Regions from separate parts of the Nonomuraea angiospora genome, predicted to be linked through region 2. Evidence: riboswitches for the same ligand, from Rfam matches in the RefSeq annotation. Region 2 holds a riboswitch; the other holds the start of a gene.
The links. A riboswitch is a leader RNA that binds a small molecule or an ion and turns the genes downstream of it on or off. The one in region 2 is predicted to bind S-adenosylmethionine.

Region 1 (3,401 bases), 5.3 Mb from region 2:
CAATCCGCAAACAACGCATTTCTTCACAACGAGGCGCTTCTACGTTTCATTTGCCCTGGAAATGGAGAAGGCGCCCACTAGGGGCGCCTTCCACACGTGTGATCTATAGCACTCAGCCGCCGGCGACCGCCGGGATGATGGAGATCTGAGTGCCCTCAGGTGCTGGAGTGTCGAGCCCGTCGGCGAAACGGACATCCTCTTCCCCAACGTAAACGTTGACAAAACGGCGAATCTTGCCCGATTCATCCAGAATTCTCGCGCCGATGCCCGGGTAGTCGGAGTCAAGCTTGGCGAGGACGTCACGAAGAGTCGCGCCTTCGCCACTGACTTCGGCGTTGCCCCCGGTGTAGGTGCGCAGAATGGTGGGAATCCGCACCGAAACGCTCATGGTTTAACTCGCCTTTCCTGGTTGTCAGACAGTCGCGCGGAACGCGTCGAGGGAGGGCCGGATCACGGCCGTGGGCTGGGCGTCGTCGCTGATCGCGTCGAGTGTCTTGAGCCCGTCGCCGGTGTTGAGGACCACGGTCTCGGCCTCGGGGTCGAGCCGCCCGCTCTCGGCGAGCTTCTTCAGCACGCCCACGGTCACCCCGCCCGCGGTCTCGGCGAAGACGCCCTCCGTCGAGGCCAGAAGCTTGATCGCGGCCACGATCTCGGCGTCCGTGACGTCCTCGACGGCCCCGCCGGTGCGCCGGGCGATGTCGAGCACGTAAGGCCCGTCGGCGGGGTTGCCGATGGCCAGCGACTTGGCGATGGTGTCGGGCTTGACCGGCTGCACGACGTCGTGCCCCGCCTTGTACGCGGTGGAGACCGGCGAGCACCCGGCCGCCTGCGCCCCGAAGATCTTGTACGGGGTGTCCTCGACCAGCCCCAGCTGCACCAGCTCGCGGAAGCCCTTGTCGATCTTGGTGAGCTGCGAGCCGGAGGCGATGGGGATGACGATCTGCTCGGGCAACCGCCACCCGAGCTGCTCGGCGATCTCGTACGCGAGCGTCTTGGAGCCCTCGGCGTAGTAGGGCCGCAGGTTGACGTTGACGAACCCCCACTTGTCGCCCAGCGGGTCGCCGATCAGCTCGGAGCAGAACCGGTTGACCTCGTCATAGGTGCCGTCGATCCCGATCAGCTTGCCCCCGAACACGCGAGCCATGGCGATCTTGGCCGCTTCGAGGTTGGCCGGGATGAACACGCACGCCTCGAGCCCGGCGCGCGCCGCCGCCGCGGTGACCGCGCCCGCGAGGTTGCCCGTGGAGGAGCAGGAAAGGGTGTGGAAGCCGAAGTTACGCGCCGCCTCGACGGCGATGGCGACGACCCGGTCCTTGAAGGAATGGGTGGGGTTGCCCGAGTCGTCCTTGACGTACAGGTTCTTGAGACCGAGTGCGCGTCCGAGGTTTCCGGCCTTGACCAGTTTGGTCCAACCGGGGTTCATATTGGGCTTACTGGCGACGTCAACCGGCACCGGGAGCAGCGACCGGTAACGCCAGATGTTGGCGGGACCCGACTCGATGTCGGCGCGGGTCACCGTACCGAAGGAATAGGCCGCTTCGAGCGGCCCGAAACACTCCAGACACGCGAAGCTCGGACCGAGGGGGTAACGCGTGCCGCACTCACGGCAGGACAGACCGACAGCAGGACCAAAGTCGAGCGACATGAAGCGAGGCCTTCCCTCATCTTCGCCCGCGGCCACCTTGACCGCAGACCGGAATTGGCACCTTGTCCCGGTCGGCCTCGCCAGGTCGCGAGCCTCAAGCCGGGAGGGTTGCCGGGGCTTCGCAGGGCCGGTCCCTCCACCCCTCTGGATGAGCAATATTCAGTTGTTGAAAAGGACTCTACCCGCCCATGGGGCCGCAATGGCCACCCGTCTCAAGATGCGAGACGTGGCGTCTCAGCGATAATCATCACCCAGCACTCCCTGCACGTATTTGCGGGCCTGGTGAATGCGCGACTTGGCGGTGCCCAGGGGGATGCCGAGCTGCTCGGCCACCTCGTTGTAGTCGAGCTGGACGATGTCGCGCAGCACCAGCGCCTGCGCCAGGTCGGGCTTGTCGGCCTCCAGCGCCTCCATCGCGTCGAGCAGGTCGAGCCGCGAGCCCGCGATCACGCTCACCCGCGCCACGTCGGGCTTCTGCGTGGGCAGCTCGTCCGAGCTCTGCTCGGCCGCGCGGCGTTTGAGCGACCTGTACGTGGTGCGCGCGCAGTTGGCCGTCACGATGTGCAGCCAGGTGCTGAACCGCGCCCGGCCCTCGAACCGGCCGATGTTGCGCGCCACGGCCAGCAACGTGTCCTGCGAGGCTTCCTCGGCATCCTGGTGATAGGGGAGGATCCGGGCGCAGTGCCGCATCACATCGGGCTCGATCCGCGCCAGGAGTTCGCCAAGTGCGCGATGATCTCCTCCGGCAGCCGAGCGGGCGAGTTCCTCGGTTAGCTCATCTAGCGCCATAGCTGGGATCCTATGGGCGAAGGGAGCGTAGATGAACAGCGTCCTGGTGGCCTCCAACAGAGGACCCGTTTCCTTTACCGTCTCGGACGACGGTGAGCTGACCATGAAACGCGGTGGCGGCGGCCTGGTCTCGGCGCTGTCCGAGGTGGCCAGGAAGGACGGCGTGCTGTGGGTGTGCGCGGCGCTGTCCGACGGCGACCGCAGCGCCGTGCGCCTGGTGCCCGGCGGCCGGATCGACCACGCCGGCTACGACACGGGCCCGATGCGCATGCTCGACATCCCGCCCGCCACCTTCCACCGCGCCTACAACGCCGTGGCCAACTCCACCCTGTGGTTCGTCAACCACCTGCTCTACGACATTCCCAACTCCCCCAACTTCGGCACGAGGTTCGAGCGCGAGTGGGAGTCCTACCGCGACTACAACGGCGCGTTCGCGCTGGCGCTGGCCGAGGAGGCCGGCCACGGCGCCCGCGTCATGGTGCAGGACTACCACCTGACGCTGACCCCGGCGATGCTCCGCGCCGAGCGCCCGGACCTGCGCATCGCCCACTTCAGCCACACCCCGTGGGCGCCCCCCGAATACTTCTCGCTGCTGCCCGACGAGGTGGCCGGAGAGGTCCTGGAGGGCATCCTGGGCGCCGATCACGCCGGGTTCCTGGCCGACAGGTGGGCGCAGGCGTTCATGGACTGCTGCGAGGCGCTGCTGGGCGCGGAGGTCGACCGCGTGGGCCGCAGCGTCACCCACGAGGGCAGGACGACCCGCATCGGCGTGCACAGCCTGGGGGTGGACGGCGACGCGCTGTGGGAGCGCGCCGTCGAGCCCGACGTCGAGTCGCACATGACCGCGCTCAGGGAGCAGGTGGGCGAGCGCCGGCTGATCGTCCGCATCGACCGCACCGAGCTGTCGAAGAACATCGTGCGCGGCCTGGTGGCCTACCGCGAGTTCCTCGCCGCGCACCCGGAGTGG
Region 2 (3,401 bases):
AGGCCGCACTCGACGACGATCCCGCCGGAGTCGAGCGCGCCCGAGGCGGTCACCGTGCCCTCCAGGACGTTGGCCGCGCCGATGAACTGCGCGACGAACCGGGTCGCCGGCCGCCGGTAGACCTCGTCGGGGGTGCCGAGCTGCTCGACCCGGCCGCCGTTCATGACGGCCACCCGGTCGGACAGCGCGAGCGCCTCCTCCTGGTCGTGCGTGACGAAGACCATGGTGGTGCCGATGCGCCGCTGGATGGCGCGCAGCTCCACCCGCATCTCCCTGCGCAGCTTGGCGTCCAGGTTGGACAGCGGCTCGTCCAGCAGCAGCACGGCGGGCCGGATGGCCAGCGCGCGGGCCAGGGCGACCCGCTGCTGCTGCCCGCCGGACAGCTGGCGGGGCCGCCGCCCGGCGTACTCCTCCAGGCCGACCAGGCTCAGCGCCTCCCGCACCCGCTCGTCCCGCTCCCGCCGGTCGAGCCGGCGCACGCGCAGCCCGTACGCCACGTTGGCGGCCACGGTCATGTGCGGGAAGAGCGCGTAGTTCTGGAACACCATGCCCAGGCCCCGCCGGTACGGGGGCCGCGCGGTCACGTCGGAGCCGTCGATCACGATCCGCCCGGCCGTGGGCTGGACGAAGCCGGCGACGCAGTTGAGCAGCGTCGTCTTGCCGCAGCCGCTGGGCCCGAGGATCGACAGGAACTCGCCCTTGCGGATCGACAGCCGGTCCAGGTCGAGGACGCGCGCGCCGTCGTACCCGGCGGCGAGCCCCTCGATCTCGACGTGCCCGCCGCCTTCTTCCGGGGTCAGCCGAAGATCTGGTTCCACCGCTGCTGCCATTCGTTCAGCTTGGGGGTGGCGACCGCGTAGTCCACCCAGATGAACTTCTTGAAGACGTCGGGACCGTGCTTCACCTTCTGCTCGAACGGCTCGCTGTAGGAGATCGAGTCGTTGCCCGCGGCGTACCAGGTGCCCTCGGCGAACGGCTTCTGGTTCTGCGCGGCCGTCAGGTGGTCGAGGAACTTGTTCGCCAGGTCGCTCTTCTGGGTGCCCGCGGCGACGAAGTACGAGGTCAGCGCGCCGACGGGGCCGGACTTGGGGTAGGTGAAGCCGATCGGGGAGCCGGCCTGGGCCATGGCGAAGGCGCGGCCGTCCCAGAAGGGCATGATCCAGGCGTCGCCGTTCTCGATGACGGTGGCGGCGTTGCCCGCGTTGGCGGGGAAGGAGGACACGCAGCCCTTCAGCGTGGCGAGCTTGTCGAACGCCTTGTCCACGGCGGCCGGGTCGGACAGCGTGCCGCCCTGGGAGGTGACCAGGGCGGAGAAGAACTCCAGGCCGGGGTTGTAGGTGAGCGGCGGGAGGGCGATGTGGCCGCAGTACTGCTTGTCGAAGAGGTCCGCCCAGTCCGCGGGCGGCGTCTTGATCTTGTCGGTGCGGTAGAGGAGGCCGGTGGAGCCGGTGGTCAGCGGCACGCCGTACTGCTTGCCGTCGTACGCGGACTTGCCGGCGAGCACCGGGTCCAGCTCCTTGAAGTGCGCCAGCCGGTCGGTGGCCAGCGGCTGGAGCAGCCCGGCGGAGGCCGCGGGCAGCGACGCGTCCGGCGTGAACGCGATGACGTCGAACGGCGGGTTCTTGCCGCCGGCCGCGCGCAGCTTGGTGAGCCATTCGGCGTTCGCGCCGTAGACGAGGTTCACCTTGGCGCCGGTGTCGCGTTCGAACGGCTCCACGAACGACTTCTTGAACAGCTCTCCCCACGCGCCCGCGAACGCGGTCACCGTGAGCTCCTGCCTGGCCGCGCCCGTGCCCGGCGAACCGCCCGTGGAACCGCCAGTGGATCCGGCCGTGTCGACGCCGCCGCAGGCCGTGACCGCCAGCGCGACCACCATGCCCAGTCCCGCGAGGCGAGTGAATCCGCCCTTCATCTTTACCTTCCCTTTTCGAGCAGCCGGCCAAGGGCGCGTGGCAGCACGACTCGACATCCGCGCTTGCCGCCAGGAGCACCATTCAGCTCGACGACCGTGTCATCACCCGGGGCACCCCGCCGCGGTGGGAGGGTTGCCGTCCAGCAAGCCGGGGCTTCGCACTGGACTCGTGACATAAGCGACTGTATCAGTAGGATTTACCTGGATATGGCGTCGAGGGAGGATTTAGTGGTGTTTGTCTTTTTTATCACCCGTTGACCAGAGCGTCGCCGAGGGGGGTGCGCGCGTACAGCACGCCGCGGCCGACGCGGGTGCCCGCGATCAGGCGCGTCCTGCGCAGCGCCGCCACGTGGCCGCCCGTGGTGCCCACGCTCTGCCCCAGCAGGGCCGCGAGCTGGGTGGTGGTGGCGGGCTCGGCCAGCTCGGCGAGGATGCGGGCGCGGCTGCGGCCGATCAGGGCCGACAGGCCGTCGTCGGCCGCGGCGGGCGCGGCCAGGGCGCCCCGCGCGGGGTAGATCATCGCGTACGGCCAGGCGTCCTCCAGGTACGCCCCGACGGCGGTCGTGAACGCCGACGGCAGGAAGAGCAGCCCCTTGCCGCCGAGCCGGCGCAGCCCGTGGAGGGTGGTCAGCTCGACCTCGATCTGCCCCCGGGGCCGCCAGTGGACCTGCGGGCTGAGGTCCTCCAGCGCCGCCGCCCAGCCGTAGGCCGCCAGCCGGCCCGCCCGATGGGCGACGTCGCGCTGCAGGATCGCGCGCAAGCGCGGCCAGTCGTGGGAGAGGATCCGCGTCCAGAGCGCCTCGTACGCGTCGGCGAACCGCTCCACCACCCGCGGCCCCGCCAGCAGCTCCCCGGCCTCACCCGCCGCCGGCCGCCCGGCCAGCGCCCTGGCGATCTCCGCGTGCGCCTGCTCCAGCGGCGTCGCGCGCATGGCGGCCAGCTCCGCCTCGAACGGCACGTCCACCGCCGTCGGCGGCGGGGCGATGAAGGCGACGTTCGTGCCGCGCCGGTTGCCGCTGATCGCGGCCGCGGCCCGCAGCACGGGGTGGGCGCGTTCGAGCTCCCGGTACGCGCCCCGCCACCGCGCGGCCCACCGGCCGTGCACGCCCGCCTCCAGCCGGCCCGCCAGCACCCACTGCGCGTGCATGGTCTCGATCAGCGGCGAGATCGCGAACCTGGTGGCCACCAGGTCCTGTGGCGTGACCTCGATTCTTACCGGCACCTTTCGGTTATATCCGAAACAATCGCCAGCTCGCCGGTCCGGTCCGCACCATCGTGGACGTGCAAGGGGCGACGTTCGGCGAGGTGTTCGCCGTCAAGGAGTTCCGGGTCCTGTTCGGCAGCTTCGCGCTGCTGGTCGGCGGGGACTCGATCAAGATGCTGGCCCTGTCCGTGCTGGTCTACGCGCGGACCGGCTCGGCCGGCCTGTCGGCCGCGGCGTACATGGCGGGCTGGCTGCCGTTCATCGTGGGCGGGCTGCTGCTGCTCT

Region 1: it holds a riboswitch for S-adenosylmethionine, as region 2 does, so the genes downstream of both, thrC (threonine synthase) here and H4W80_RS07375 (ABC transporter substrate-binding protein) in region 2, are expected to answer to the same signal.

What each region holds. Positions count from the first base shown of each region.
Region 1 covers NZ_JADBEK010000001.1:6,910,329-6,913,729, forward strand. Annotated here, with positions in the region: gene H4W80_RS31215 (MoaD/ThiS family protein) at 113-388, opposite strand; gene thrC (threonine synthase) at 413-1,645, opposite strand; SAM riboswitch class I at 1,659-1,800, opposite strand; gene H4W80_RS31225 (RNA polymerase sigma factor) at 1,880-2,434, opposite strand; gene H4W80_RS31230 (alpha,alpha-trehalose-phosphate synthase (UDP-forming)) at 2,466-3,401, shown strand, end outside.
Region 2 covers NZ_JADBEK010000001.1:1,617,164-1,620,564, reverse strand. Annotated here, with positions in the region: gene H4W80_RS07380 (ABC transporter ATP-binding protein) at 1-818, opposite strand, end outside; gene H4W80_RS07375 (ABC transporter substrate-binding protein) at 797-1,912, opposite strand; SAM riboswitch class IV at 1,967-2,087, opposite strand; gene H4W80_RS07370 (ArsR/SmtB family transcription factor) at 2,160-3,134, opposite strand; gene H4W80_RS07365 (MFS transporter) at 3,194-3,401, shown strand, end outside.